Regions from separate parts of the Micromonospora sp. NPDC047620 genome, predicted to be linked through region 2. Evidence: riboswitches for the same ligand, from Rfam matches in the RefSeq annotation. Region 2 holds a riboswitch; each other region holds the start of a gene.
The links. A riboswitch is a leader RNA that binds a small molecule or an ion and turns the genes downstream of it on or off. The one in region 2 is predicted to bind cobalamin.

Region 1 (4,800 bases), on a different contig from region 2:
AACACACCCGGCGCGGCCACCAACACCCCCCAGCACAACCAAGATCAGTTGCACTGAACCCTAGAAACCGCCCCGATCCGGACGGCAACAACTTCATGATCAACGGCGTGAGGGTGGGTGGGGGTGGGTGGGGGGCGTGGGTTAGGGGAGGCGGGTCTCCAGCATGCCGTTGACGATGCGGGTGGGCAGGACCTGCTGGTCGTTGCCGGAGGGGCCGTGCACGACCTCGCCGCCGTTGAGCCGGAACGTGCTGCCGTGCCACGGGCAGACCACGCACGCGTGCCCGTCGATTTCCTGCACCTCGCCCTTGCCGAGCGGGCCGCTCTGGTGCGGGCAGCGCTCCAGCATCACGGTGACGTCGTCGCCGTGCCGGTAGAGGATCACCGAGACGTCGTCGATCTCCCGGGTGATCAGCTTTCGCTGCGGCAGGGCGGACATGTCCGCGATCGAGTGCCAGCCGTCGCTCATCCGGTGCAGCTCGGAGATGCTCTGGTTGACCTGCGCACCCTGCTTGTACGCCAGGTGCCCGCCGATGTACGCCCCCATGCTCGCGGCACTGAGCCCGAAAAAGCCGAGCGTACGGCCGAGGTTGTGCCGGCCGGTCATCCGGGCCGCCACGGAGCCGGCGTAGAACAGCAGGCCGACGCTGTTGGAGGCGGCGTGGACCAGGCCGATCCGGCGCTGGTCTCGGGCGAGGGCCGCCCAGTCGTTGAGCCCGGCGATCGCGGCCGGCAGGGCGCTGACGGTGCCCACCACGCACAGCGTGGTGGCGGCGCGGCGCTGCCCCGGCATCAGGTCCAGCACGGCCGTGCTGAGCCACGCGCCGACCGGCACCTGCACCATCGCCGGGTGCAGCGGGTGCCCCAGCCAGACGCCGTGCAGCAGGTCGCGGACGCGCCTTGGGCGGAGGGTGGCCTGGACGGCCCACTGCAACCGGTCGCCGATCCGGTCCAGCGCGGAGGCCTGCTCGATCTTCGTCATGAGTGCTCGCACCCGTACCGACTTCCCGGCAGGAGCGACCGCAAACCGGTATCCGGTGACGGATCGGCAGCGGTGCGTGACGAGGGTTCTGTCGGCCCGGAACCGGGCGCGCCCCCGGCCGGATGGGGCCCGCCATCGGTGGTGGCGCGAGCACGGGGTTGCCCGCGCTCCCGGCCTTCCGCGATGGTGAGATCAGACGAGGTTTCTGCCGGCCCGGAACCGGGCGCGCCCCGGCCGGATGGGGCCCGCCCTTCCGCGGTGGTGAGGTCAGCGGGCCGGCGGCGTCCAGCGGTCGTGGTGGATCGCCTCGGCCAGCGGGCGCTTCTGCCGCCAGCCGTGCCGGGCCAGGTCGGGCACGGCCTCGAAGTGGGTGACCGGCCCGAGGCAGAGCCACGCCACCGGCCGTACGCCGTCGGGGATGCCGAGCAGCTCGGCCAGCCAGGGCTCCCGGTAGAACGACACCCACCCGACGCCGAGCCCTCGGCGGTGGCGGCCAGCCAGAGGTTCTGGATGGCGAGGCAGGCCGAGTAGAGCCCGGTGTCGGCGATGGCGTGCCGCCCGAGCACGGCGGGGCCGCCGCGGGCCGGGTCGTAGGTGACCACCACGGACAGGGTGGACTCCAGCACCCCGTCGATCTTGATGCGGGCGAACCGCTCGGCCGCCTCCCCGTCCAGGGTGGCGGCGAAGGTGTCCCGCTCGGTCTGGACGTGCTCGTGGAACCGGCGCCGCAGCTCGGGGTCGCGGACGAGGACGAAGTCCCAGGGCTGGGAGTAGCCGACGCTCGGCGCGGCGTGTGCCGCGGTCAGGACGCGGTGCAGCGTCTCGTCGGGCACCGGCGCCCCGGTGAACTGGCCGCGGACGTCCCGGCGGCGATGGATGACGTCGTAGAGATCCAAGGCAGGCTCCCGCTGCGCTCGGCCCACGCTCCGGGCGTGGGCACCTGACCGCGAGGCCGGTCTTCGGACTCCCGGATCGACGCCTGGCCGTCCGCCTTCCCGGCCCGGACGGGCCAGTGGCTGCGCTCTCGCGCGTGGACGGTGGCTCCCCGGTCACCGCGGCGGGCCCGTGCCGGATTCGCACCGGCTTCCCGATTCTCCCCGCTCGCGCGGGGCACCTCACATGATCGTGCCGCCCGGCATGCTAGCGCCGCGCCACCCGGACCCGCCGCCCCGCGCGAAAGGGCCCCCAGGTTGGCTAGGCCGTCGACCGCCCGGCCGGACCCACCAAGGGCCGGGCCGCCGCCCGGATCCACCGCCCCGGCCCGCCGGCAGGACCCGCCGGCCGGGGGGTGGAAATCCGGTCGCGGGCCGCGCCGTCCGCGACCACTGTGGTCCGGGTGTACGCACTCGCCTCCCGCCCGCTGCCGGCCGGCCACCCGGCGGCCCGACTGACCGTCGCCCTCGGCCGACCCCGGGCCGTGCCGCCACCGCTGCTGATGCTGCTGGGCATGCTCTCCACCCAGGTCGGCGCGGCCGTCGCCAAGCAACTCTTCGGCAGCACCAGCGCCGGCGGTACGACCACGCTGCGGCTCGGCTTCGCCGCGCTGATCCTGCTGCTCGTGGCCCGGCCCGGGCTGCGGCTGGGCTGGCGCGCCGCCGGCCTGGTCGGGGCGTTCGGGCTCACCCTGGCGCTGATGAACCTCGCCTTCTACGCGGCGCTGCACCGGGTGCCGCTCGGCGTGGCGGTCACCATCGGTTTCGCGGGGCCGCTGCTGGTGTCGCTCGCCGGCAGCCGCCGGCCCGCCGACGTGGCGTGGGCGGTCCTGGCGGGCGGCGGGGTGCTGCTGATCAGCGGGCTCGGCGGGACCGGGGTGGACCGGGTGGGTCTGCTGCTGTGCGTCGCCATCGCGGTCGGCTGGGCCGGGTACGTGCTGCTCGGCAAGGCGGTCAGCGCCCGCGTGCCGGGCAGCCGGGGCCTCGCGCTGGGAATGGCCGTCGCCGCGCTCGCCGTACTGCCGTTCGGGGTCGCCGGCAGCGGCACGGCGCTGCTCGACCCGTGGACCCTCGTGCTGGGCGTCGTGGTGGCACTGCTGTCGTCGGTGCTGCCGTACTCGGCCGAACTGGCCGCGCTGCGCCGGATGCCGGCCCGGGTCTTCGCGATCCTGCTCAGCCTGGAGCCGGCGATCGGCGCGCTGGTCGGGCTGGTGCTGCTCGGCGAGCTGCTGGCCTGGCCGCAGGCGGCCGGGGTGGCGTGCGTGGTCGGCGCCGCGCTGGGCGCGACCCTGGTCCGTCCCCGCGCCGCGAAGGCGCGCTGACGCCCCTGGCGCCGCCGGCACCACCGGGGCATGCTGTGCCGATGGGCGTACGCGTCGAGCACGACGGGCCGGTGACCACGGTGATCCTGGACCGCCCGGCGGCCCGCAACGCGGTCGACGGGCCCACGGCCCGGGCCCTGGCCGACGCGTTCCGCGCCTTCGAGGCCGACCCCGACGCGGCGGTGGCCGTGCTCTGGGGCGCCGGCGGCACGTTCTGCGCGGGGGCCGACCTGAAGGCGATCGGCACCCCGAGCGGCAACCGGGTCGAGCCAGAGGGGGACGGCCCGATGGGCCCGACCCGGATGACGCTCGGCAAGCCGGTGATCGCCGCGATCTCCGGTCACGCCGTGGCCGGCGGGTTGGAGCTGGCGCTCTGGTGCGACCTGCGGGTCGCCGAGTCCGACGCGGTCCTCGGGGTGTTCTGCCGGCGCTGGGGGGTGCCGCTGATCGACGGGGGGACGGTCCGGCTGCCCCGGCTGATCGGCGAGAGCCGGGCGATGGACCTGATCCTCACCGGCCGGCCGGTGCCGGCCGAGGAGGCGTACGCGATGGGGCTGGTGAACCGGCTGGTCGCCCCGGGTGAGGCGCGGGCGGCGGCCGAGCGGCTGGCGGCCGAGATCGCCCGGCACCCGCAGACCTGCCTGCGCAACGACCGGGCCGCCGTGCTGGCCGGCGCCGGCCAGCCGGAGCCGGCGGCGCTGGCGACCGAGCTGGCGTACGGGATGGACTCGCTCGCCGCCGACGCGGCGGCCGGGGCGGCCCGGTTCGCCGCCGGCGCCGGGCGGCACGGCACTGCCGTCTAGCGCAGGCGCGGCAGCGCGACCGGCTAGCGCAGGTGCCGCAGCGCGTCCTCGATGGCCCGGTGGAACGTCGGGTAGGCGTAGATCATGTGCCGGAGCCGGGCCAGCGGCACGGCCGCGTGCACCGCCACCACCAGCCCGGAGAGCACCTCGCCGCCAGCCGGCCCGACCGACGTCGCGCCGATCAGCACGCCCTGGTCGGCGTCGGCGACCAGCTTGACGAAGCCCTCGTTGCCGCTCCGATGGATCCAGCCACGCGCCGACGACGGCAGCTCGGCGAGGCCGACCTGCACGTTGATCCCGCGCTCGCGGGCCTGCCGTTCGGTGAGGCCGACCGCGCCGATCTCGGGGTCGGTGAAGGTGACCCTGGGCAGCGCGCGGTAGTCGGCGCGCGGCACCGCGCCGGCAGGGGCGCCCGGCCCGGTGGTGCCGGACGCGCTGACCGCGCCGCCCGTCACGCGGGCGGTGCCGCTGGCGTCCGGCCCGCCGTCGGCCCGCCGGGCGCAATCGAGCACGTCGGCGACGACGATCCCCGCCTGGTACATGGCGACGTGGGTGAACGCGCCCTCCCCGGTGACGTCGCCGACCGCCCACATCCCGTCGGTGACGCGCAGCCGGTCGTCGACGGCCAGGTACCGCTGGCCGGCGTCCACCCCGACGGTGTCCAGGCCCAACTCGTCGAGGTGGGCCCGGCGGCCGGTCACCACCAGCAGCCGCTGCCCGGTGAACTCCGCCCCGTCGGCCCCGTGCAGCGTGAAGCCGCGC
Region 2 (4,800 bases):
CCAGGTGGGGCGGCAGCCGAGCAGCGCGAGCACCTCGGCGACGTCGTCGCCCTGGGTGCGCATGGCGCTGGTGCCCCAGACGGTCAGGCCGACGGAGCGCGGGTACTCCCCGGTGTCGGCGAGGTGCCGGGCGAGCAGCGAGTCGGCCAGGGCCACCCCGACGTCCCAGGCGTTGCGGCTGGGGATCGCCTTGGGGTCGACGGAGTAGAAGTTCCGGCCGGTGGGGAGCACGTTGACCAGACCCCGGGTGGGCGAGCCGGACGGGCCGGGCGGCACGAACCGGCCGTCGAGCGCGCCCACCACCCGGTCGATCTCGTCGGTCGTGCGGTCCAGCCGGGGCACCAGCTCGGTGGCGGCGAAGCGGAGCACGGCGGCGGCGTCCGGGACGGCCCGGCCGGTGACCTCCTCGACCACGGCGTCGACCTTGTCGGCGTCCCAGTCGAGGGTCTCCATGCCGAGGACCAGCCGGCGCGCGAGGGCCTCGATCAGGTCGACGGCGTCGGCGGCGGTGCCGGCCGGCCCGTCGACGGTGTCGGTCAACGCCTCGGGCAGCGCCAGCCGCTGGCCCGGCGCGGCGAGCAGCGCCTGCTCGTCGAGCCCGTACGCGGCGGCGAGGGCCTGGCGCAGGCCGGGCAGGGCGCGGGCACCGCCCCAGACCTGCGGGGCGCGCAGCACGGCGAGGACGAGGTTGACCCGGGGCTCGCCGGTGGGCGCGGCGGCGAGGATGTGCAGGCCGTCGCGGATCTGCACATCCTTGACCTCGCAGAGGTACCCGTCGAGGTGCAGCACGAAGTCGTCGAAGTCCTCGGCGGCCGGCATGTCCTCGGCGTGCAGGTCGTGGTGCAGCTCCGCGGCGCGCACCAGGGCCCAGATCTGCGCCTGCACCGTGGGCACCTTGGCGGGGTCGAGCGCCTGCACGGTGGCGTACTCGTCGAGGAGTTGCTCCAGCTTCGCCAGGTCGCCGTACGTCTCGGCGCGGGCCATCGGCGGCACCAGGTGGTCGACGACGACGGCGTGCGCACGGCGCTTGGCCTGGGTGCCCTCGCCGGGGTCGTTGACGATGAACGGGTAGACCAGCGGCAGGTCACCGAGGACGGCGTCGGGGGCGCAGTCGGCGGCCAGCCCGAGGCCCTTGCCGGGCAGCCACTCCAGGGTGCCGTGCTTGCCCAGGTGCACCACCGCGTCCGCGCCGAAGCCGCCGTCGCTGGCGGGCGCGGCCAGCCAGCGGTACGCGGCCAGGTAGTGGTGGCTGGGCGGCAGGTCCGGGTCGTGGTAGATGGCGATCGGGTTCTCGCCGAAGCCGCGCGGCGGCTGGATCAGCAGCACCACGTTGCCGAAGCGCAGCCCGGCCAGCACGATGTCGCCGCCGTCGGTGTAGAGCCCGCCGGGCGGCTCCCCCCAGTGGGCGAGCATCCGCTCCCGCAGCTCCGCCGGCGCCTCGTCGAACCAGCGCCGGTACGTCGCCCCGGGCACCCGGGCCTCGGCGGCGGCGAGCTGTTCCGGGGTGAGCCACTCGACGTCGTGTCCCCCGGCGGCGATGAGGGCGTGGATGAGCGCGTCCCCGTCGTCGGGCACCGGGGCGTCGCCGAGGTGGTAGCCGGCCTCGGCGAGGGCGGCGAGCAGCCGGACCGCCGAGGCCGGGGTGTCCAGGCCGACGGCGTTGCCGACCCGGGAGTGCTTCGTCGGGTAGGAGCTGAGCACGACCGCGAGCCGCTTGTCGGCGTTGGGCACGTGCCGCAGCCGGGCGTGCCGCACGGCGATGCCGGCCACCCGGGCGGCCCGCTCCGGGTCGGCGACGTAGCTGGAGAGTCCGTCGGCGTCGATCCGCTTGAACGAGAATGGCACGGTGACGATCCGGCCGTCGAACTCGGGGATGGCCACCTGCATCGCGGCGTCCAGCGGGGACAGTCCGGCGTCGCTGCCGGCCCACTGCTCGCGGGTGCTGGTGAGGCAGAGCGCCTGGATCACCGGCACGTCGAGGGCGGCGAGCGCACCCACGTCCCAGGCGTCCTCGTCGCCCCCGCCGGAGGCGTCGGCGGCGACCGTGCCGCCGGCGGCGAGCACGGTGACCAGCAGGGCGTCGCAGCGGCCGAAGAGCCCGAGCGGTCCCGCGCCGGCGGTGAGGCCGCGCAACGAACCGCAGAAGATCGGCAGCGGGTTGCCGCCGGCCGCGTCGACGGCGTCGGCGAGGGCGTCGACGAAGCCGGTGTTGCCGGCGAGGGCGTGCGCCCGGTAGAAGACGATCCCGACGGTCGGCCGGTCGGGCCGCACGGGACGGTCGCCGTGGACGCCGTACGTCGGGGTGGGCGCGGGCGGGGCGAACCCCTCGCCGGTGAGCAGCACCGTGTCGGAGAGGAACCGGGCGAGCTGGGCGAGGTTCCCGGGGCCGCCCTCGACCAGGTAGGCCAGCGCCTGGGTGGCCACTCCGGCGGGGACGGTGGAGGCCGCCATCAGCTCCGCGTCCGGCAGGGCCTCGCCGCTGAGCACGACCGTGGGCACGCCGGAGGCCAGCACCGTGGCGAGCCCGTCCGGCCACGCCTGCCGGCCGCCGAGCAGGCGTACGACCGCGAGGCCCACGCCGTCGAGCAGCGCGGGCACGGCGTCGGCGGCGACCCGGGCGGGGTTGGCGAGGCGGTAGTCGGCGCCGCTGGCGCGGGCGGCGAGCAGGTCGGTGTCGGCGGTGGACAGCAGCAGGATGCGCACGGACGGCTCCGGAGAGTGACACCCGGATCGACGCGAGGACGATCGGGCGGTACGAGGGATGGGCGCGGTTCAGCGGGTACGGCGGGCCGGGAAGCGGCTCACCGGCGGACCGGCGGGGTCGGGCGGCGCGGTGCGGGCGTCAGGGACGGGCGACGCGTCCGACCGCTGCGGGGCGACCGGGGGCGGGCACACCACGGCCGGCCGGACGCGCGGCGCGGCGGCCGGACGGGGCTGCGGAGATGCGGCTGCTCGCCGGCGCGCTGTCGCGGCCGGGCACGGTGCGACGATGATCGTCGATGGCGGAGACGCGGTGCGTCATCGGGTCCTCCTCGGGTGTCCACGCCCTGGGGTCACTCCCGACGGCCGAAGTATCCTGGCTCCCGGATCGACGCTCACCCCCGGTCTTCCAACCGCGCACGCACGGCCGTGACTCACGAGGGGGGATCGCTCCCCGGTGACAGTGGCGGGACCGCGCCGGAATCACACCGGCTTCCTTCACTGCCGTCAGGCCGCGAATGCTGCCACACCCCCGGTCCCCGGGTCAACGCGGCGGGATCGGACGCCGACCCGCCGGGCCGGCGCGGCGTTCACGACGGTCGACGTCACCTCACCGGTCGGCGAGCCCCGACTCGTAGCCCGCGATCACCAGTTGCGCCCGGTCGCGGACGGCCAGCTTCGTCATCAACCGGCCGATGTGCGTCTTGACGGTGCCCCGGCTGAGGTGCAGGTGCTGCTCGATCTCGGTGTTGGACATCCCACGGGTGATCAACGTCAACACCTCCCGCTCCCGTGGGGTCACCCCGTCGAGCCGTCCCGGCGCCCGTCGGGCCGCCGGCATCCGGGTGAACTCGGCGATGAGCCGACGGGTGACGCTGGGGGCCAGCAGCGCCTCGCCCGCGGCGACCACCCTGATCGCGTCGAGCAGCCGTACGGGGGACGTGTCCTTGAGCAGGAAGGCGCTCGCCCCGGCCCGCAGCGCCCGGTACACGTAGTCGTCGAGGTCGAAGGTGGTGAGGACGAGCACCCGGGGCGCGTCCCGGCCGGCGGTGACCTGCTCGGTGGCGGCGATGCCGTCCATCTCGGGCATCCGGACGTCCATCAGGACCACCTCGGGCGCGTGCGTCCTCGCGAGCTCGACGGCCGCCCGCCCGGTGCCCGCCTCGGCCACCACGGTCATTCCCGGGGTGGCGTCGACCAGCAGCCGGAGGGTGCCGCGCAGCAGGACGTCGTCGTCGGCCAGGAGCACGCGTACGGGCTCACCCATCGTCCGACACCGCCGGGGTGAACGGCAGCCGGGCGCGGACGGCAAAGCCGCCACCAGGCTCGACGCCGGTCGCCAGGGTGCCGCCGTGCATCACGGCACGCTCGCGCATGCCCCGCAGCCCGTGGCCGGGCGGCCCGACGGCGCGCCCCGACCCCCCGTCGTCGACGACGGCGACGGCCAGCATCCCGGGCTCGACCGCCACGGCGAGCCGGCAGCGGGTCGGGCCGGCGTGACGCAGCACGTTGGTCAGCGCCTCCTGCACGATGCGGTACGCCGAGGCCTGCACGGCCGCCGGCACCCGCGACAGGTCGGCCGCCCGGTCGACGTCGACGGTGACGCCGGCGGCGCGGACGTCCTCCACCAGCCGGTCGAGTTCGGTGAAGCTCGGCGCGGTGTCGGCCGGGTCGCGCAGGGCGCCGAGCACGACCCGGATGTCGTCGAGCGCGCTCCGGCTGACCCGCTCGATCGCGCCCAGGGCGGCCCGGCCCTGCTCGGGATGGCTGTCCGCGAGGTGGTTGGCGACGGCCGCCTTCATGGCGATCAGGCTGAGGCTGTGCCCGACCACGTCGTGGATGTCCCGGGCGATGCGCAACCGTTCCTCGGCCACCGCCTGGTCGGCGCGCGACGCGGCGAGTTGGGTGACGTGACGTCGACGGGCGCTCACCGCGCGGGCGAGCGTCCACGAAGCGGCGACGACGGTCGCGGCGTAGAGCAGGACCGGGACCGGCGTGGTGGCGAACGACTCCTCCCCCGCCCGGCTCGAAACGATCGGCAGCCCGGGGACCGTGCCGCCCGCCAGCCCCGCGGCGGTGAGGGCGGCCAGCACCACGACG
Region 3 (4,800 bases), on a different contig from region 2:
GGCCGGCACCGACGACCTGGGCCGCGACGTGGCCCACCGCGGCCTCTACGGCCTGCGTGTCTCCCTGCTCGTCGGCGCGGTCGCCGCGCTGGTGGCGACCGTGATCGGTGGCTTCGTCGGGGCGGTCGCCGGCACCCTCGGCGGCTGGGTCGACCGGGCGCTGATGCGGGTGGTCGACACCATCGCGGCGCTGCCGCACCTGCTGCTGGGCATCTTCATCGTCGCGATGCTGCGCCCCAGCCTCGGCGCGGTGATCGTGTCGATCGGGCTGACGCACTGGCTGTCCACCGCCCGCATCGTCCGCTCCGAGCTGCTCAGCCTGCGCACCCGGCCGTTCGTCGACGCCGCGATCGCCGGCGGCGCCAGCCGCGCGCGGGTGATCACCCGGCACCTGCTCCCGCACGTGTCGCCCCGGCTGGCCCTGGCCACCACGCTGATGGTGCCGCACGCCGTCTGGCACGAGACCGCGCTGTCCTTCCTCGGTCTCGGCCTGCCCCCGCACCTGGCCTCCATCGGCAACATGATCAACGACGGGCAGCGGTCCCTGCTCACCGGCGCCTGGTGGGCCAGCCTCGTCCCCGGCCTGCTCCTCGTCGTCGTCACGCTGGCCCTGGCCACCCTCACCGGCCGGTGGCGCGACCGCCTCGACCCGCGCGTACGAGCGGAGCTGAACCTTTGACCACCAGCCGCGAGCCCCGCACCGTCACGGCCGGCACCGCCGCCACCGGCGACGCCACGCCCGGCACGGCCGGCACCGCCGCCACCGGTCCTCGTCCCGCCCTGCTGGAGGTCGACGGGCTGACCGTCCGCTTCCAGCTCCGCGACGCCGTGGTGCGGGCCGTCACCGACCTGCGCCTGACCGTCCACCCCGGCGAACTGGTGGCCGTGGTGGGGGAGTCCGGCTGCGGCAAGTCCGTGCTCGCCCACGCCCTGCTCGGCCTGCTCCCCGGCAACGCCACCGTCTCGGGCCACGCCCGGCTGCGCCCGCCCGGCGGGGACCAGGTCGACCTGATCGGCTGCACCGAGCGCCACCTCGCCCGCGCCGTACGCGGCCGCGCGGTCGGGCTGGTGCCGCAGAGCCCCGCCACCGCGCTGACCCCCGTACGCACCGGCCGGCGGCTGCTGGCGGAGACCCTGCGCGCCCACGGGCACGTCCGCCGCGACGCGCCCTCGGTGGCCGAGCGGGTCGCCGCCGACGTCGGGCTCGACCCCGCCGACCTCGACCGCTACCCCCACGAGCTGTCCGGCGGCATGGCGCAACGCCTGGCCACCGCCCTCGCGCTCGCCCCCGACCCGCCGCTGCTGCTCGCCGACGAACCCACCACGGGCCTCGACCGGCCCCTGGTCGACCACACCCTCGACCTGTTGCGCCACCGCTGCGACGCCGGCAACGCCGTCCTGCTCATCACCCACGACCTGACCGCCGCCCGCCGTGTCGCCGACACCGTCGCCGTCATGTACGCCAGCCGGGTCGTCGAGCGCCGGCCCACCGAGGCGCTGTTCGCCGCGCCCGCCCACCCCTACACCGCCGGCCTGCTCGACGCCCTGCCAGAGCGGGCGTTCCGCCCCGTGCCCGGCCACCCGCCGATGCTCACCGACCTGCCCGCCGGCTGCGCCTTCGCCCCGCGCTGCGACCGCGCCACCGACACCTGCCGCACGCCGCCCACCCCGGTCGTGGACGGCTCCGGCCAGGTCGCCTGCCACCACCCGCTGCCCGTCGGAGCGCCGGCATGACCACGACCACGGCCACCCGTCAACACCTCGGACCGGAGGCGACCGCCACCGCGCTCGCCGCCCACCAGGTCACCGTCGCCTACGGTCGGCAGCGCGTCCTCGACCGCGTCGACCTGCACGTCGCCCCCGGCGAGACGGTCGGGCTGCACGGGCCCTCGGGCAGCGGCAAATCCACCCTGGCCCGGGTACTCGCCCTGCTGCACGCCCCCGACGCCGGGCACGTCACCCTCGACGGCCACCGGGTCGCCGGAGTCCGCCACCGGCTGCCGGCGGCCGTCCGTACCCGCGTCGCGATCCTGTTCCAGAGCCCACGCGCCGCCACCGACCCGCGGCTCAGCCTCGCGGACATCGTCGCCGAACCGCTCCGCGCGACCGGCGTACCGGCCGAGCAGGCCAGGGCCCGCGCGGCCGAGCTGGCCGACCTTGTCGGCCTCACCACGGACCTGCTCGCCCGCCGCCCGCACGCGGTCAGCGACGGGCAGTTGCAACGGGCCTGCCTCGCCCGGGCGCTCGTGCACCGGCCGGCCTACCTGCTCTGCGACGAGGCCACCGCCATGCTCGACGCCTCCACCCAGGCCCACCTCGCCGCCGTCATCACCGACTACCAGCGACAGCGCGGCGCCGGGGTCCTGCTGATCACCCACGACCCGGCTCTGATGGCCCGCTGGGCGACCCGGGTCGTCGACCTCCCGCCCCCGCCGGGAGCGTGAACCGCCCGCGCGCCGCACCGTCCACAGTGGCGAGTAAGGCCGCTCCATGGCATTCGTCACCGTGGCATTCGGGGCCGGGTGCAGGCTAGGGTGACGCTGCCGTGGTGTTCGGGAAGCCGGTGGAAGACCGGTGCGGCCCTCGCCACTGTGATCGGGAAGTCCGCGGCCCTCGTCGTCAGAGGTCACTGGGCGTGTCGCACGCCTGGGAAGGCCGGCCACGGACGCACCTCCCGTCAGCCAGGAGACCGGCCACGGCACTGCGATGACCCGTCCACGAGGTGCTGGAAGGCGGTCCCGATGCGCGTGCGCGCTGTGCGGTCCACCCTGTCCCGGCGCGTAGCCGCGCCCCTGTCCGTCCTCCTCGTCCTGCTCGGCGCCTGCGCCACGGACGACGACCCCGCCCCGGCGTCCCCCGGCGCGCCGGCCACCCTGACCAACTGCGGCACGCCGGTCACCGTCGCCGCCCCGCCCCAGCGGGCGGTCACCCTGAACCAGCCCGCCACCGAGATCATGCTGGCGCTCGGCCTGGCCGACCGCATGGCCGGCACGGCCTACCTGGACGACGCGATCCTGCCGGAGCACGCCGCCGCGTACGCCTCGGTGCCCGTGCTGTCCGGGAAGTACCCGGCGAAGGAGAAACTCCTGGAGGCGGCGCCGGACTTCGTCTACGCCTCGTTCCACAGTGCCTTCGGCGACGAGGGCGTCGGTGACCGGGCCGCCCTGGCGGGGCTCGGCATCGGCACCTACCTCTCACCCGCCGGGTGCCCGAAGCCGCACCGGCCCGGGAAGCTCACCGTCGAGGACGTGTTCGCCGAGATCCGGGACGTCGCGGCCGTCTTCGGGGTGCCGGCGCGGGCCGAGAGGCTCATCGCCGACCACCGTGCCCGGATCGCTGCCGCTGCCGCCAGGCTCGACGGCACGCGGGACGTCTCCGTGCTCTGGTGGGACGCCGGCACCGAAGCCCCGAGCGTGGGCGCCTGCTGCGGCAGCCCCAACATGATCATGTCGGCGGTCGGGGTCGGCAACGCCTTCGGCGACCTCACCGGCGGCTGGGCCGACACCAGTTGGGAGAGCGCCGTCGCGCGCGACCCCGACGCGATCGTGCTTGTCGACGCGACCTGGGACCCGGCCGCCGCGAAGAAGGCGTTCCTGGCCCGGCACCCCACCCTCAAGGACCTGCCCGCGGTGGCCGGGCAGCGGTTCGTCGTCATCCCGTTCTCGTCCACCACCGCCGGGGTGCGGGCGGTGCTCGGCGTCGAGGCGCTAGCCGCGGGGATGGCGCGGCTTCCCGACGGAGCGGGCCGCTGACCGCCGTGGCGCGCCGTACCGCCGTGGCCCGGCGTCTCGCCGTGGCGCGCCGTCTCGCCGTGCGCGGTCGGGCCGGCGCGGATCCCGGCGCCACCGCCCCCGGGGTCCGGCGCGGCCGGCCCATCCGTCCCGCCGGCACGGTCGCGCTGCTGGTCACGTTGCTGGCGGGTCTGGTCGTGTCGATCGGGGCGGCCGTCACCGTCGGGCCTGCCGACATCCCCGTGTCGACGGTCTGGGCCGTCGTGGCCGACCGCCTGGGCCTGGCCCACGCCGACGTGCCGCTGCTGCGCGAGCACATCGTCTGGCGGCTGCGCCTGCCCCGGGTGCTCGGCGCCGCGGTGGTGGGCGCCGGGCTGGCGGCCGTCGGGGCGGTGACGCAGACCGTCACCCGCAACCCGCTGGCCGACCCGTACCTGCTCGGGGTCTCCTCCGGGGCGTCGCTCGGCGCGGTCGCGGTGCTCGTCCTCGGCGTCGGCGGCGGGGTCGCGGCGCTCACCGGGGGCGCCTTCACCGGCGCGCTGGCCGCGTTCGCCGTCGTGGCGGCGGTGGCCGGCCGGCGGGCCGCGCTGGCGCCCACCCGGGTGGTGCTGGCCGGGGTCGCCGTCGCGCAGCTGTGCGGGGCGGCGACGTCGTTCGTCATCGTCTGGGTCGCCGACCCGCACGCCACGCAGAGCATCACCTTCTGGCTCTCCGGATCGCTGGCGCGCGTCGACTGGGCCGCCCTGGCCTGGGTGGTGCCGGTGCTGGCCGCCGTGCTCGCCCTCGTGGCGGCGTACGCCCGCACGCTCAACGCCTTCGCCTTCGGCGAGGACGCCGCCGAGACCCTCGGCGTGCCCGTCGCCCGGGTCCGGTGGCTGCTGCTGGTCGCCACCGCGCTGCTCACCGCGGCGCTGGTCGCCGTCAGCGGCGCGGTGGGTTTCGTCGGGCTGATCCTGCCGCACGCCGCCCGGTTCCTCACCGGCGCGGACCACCGGCGGCTGCTGCCCGTCGTCGTCCTCGCCGGCGCGATCTTCATGGTCTGGGTGGACACCGCCGCGCGGACCCTGTT

Region 1: another riboswitch for cobalamin. It lies ahead of bluB (5,6-dimethylbenzimidazole synthase); the one in region 2 lies ahead of cobN (cobaltochelatase subunit CobN).
Region 3: another riboswitch for cobalamin. It lies ahead of ACGF5C_RS07225 (ABC transporter substrate-binding protein); the one in region 2 lies ahead of cobN (cobaltochelatase subunit CobN).

Annotation. Positions count from the first base shown of each region.
Region 1 covers NZ_JBIDDG010000047.1:20-4,819, forward strand. The annotation lists gene ACGF5C_RS32500 (Rieske 2Fe-2S domain-containing protein) at 142-981, opposite strand; partial or broken gene bluB (5,6-dimethylbenzimidazole synthase) at 1,249-1,877, opposite strand; cobalamin riboswitch at 1,914-2,114, opposite strand; gene ACGF5C_RS32510 (DMT family transporter) at 2,318-3,235, shown strand; gene ACGF5C_RS32515 (crotonase/enoyl-CoA hydratase family protein) at 3,277-4,038, shown strand; gene ACGF5C_RS32520 (dihydrolipoyl dehydrogenase family protein) at 4,062-4,800, opposite strand, start outside.
Region 2 covers NZ_JBIDDG010000006.1:150,551-155,350, reverse strand. The annotation lists gene cobN (cobaltochelatase subunit CobN) at 1-2,703, opposite strand, end outside; cobalamin riboswitch at 3,070-3,199, opposite strand; gene ACGF5C_RS09310 (response regulator) at 3,311-3,967, opposite strand; gene ACGF5C_RS09305 (sensor histidine kinase) at 3,960-4,800, opposite strand, start outside.
Region 3 covers NZ_JBIDDG010000005.1:23,135-27,934, reverse strand. The annotation lists gene ACGF5C_RS07240 (ABC transporter permease) at 1-679, shown strand, start outside; gene ACGF5C_RS07235 (ABC transporter ATP-binding protein) at 676-1,734, shown strand; gene ACGF5C_RS07230 (ABC transporter ATP-binding protein) at 1,731-2,444, shown strand; cobalamin riboswitch at 2,530-2,713, shown strand; gene ACGF5C_RS07225 (ABC transporter substrate-binding protein) at 2,742-3,752, shown strand; gene ACGF5C_RS07220 (FecCD family ABC transporter permease) at 3,758-4,800, shown strand, end outside.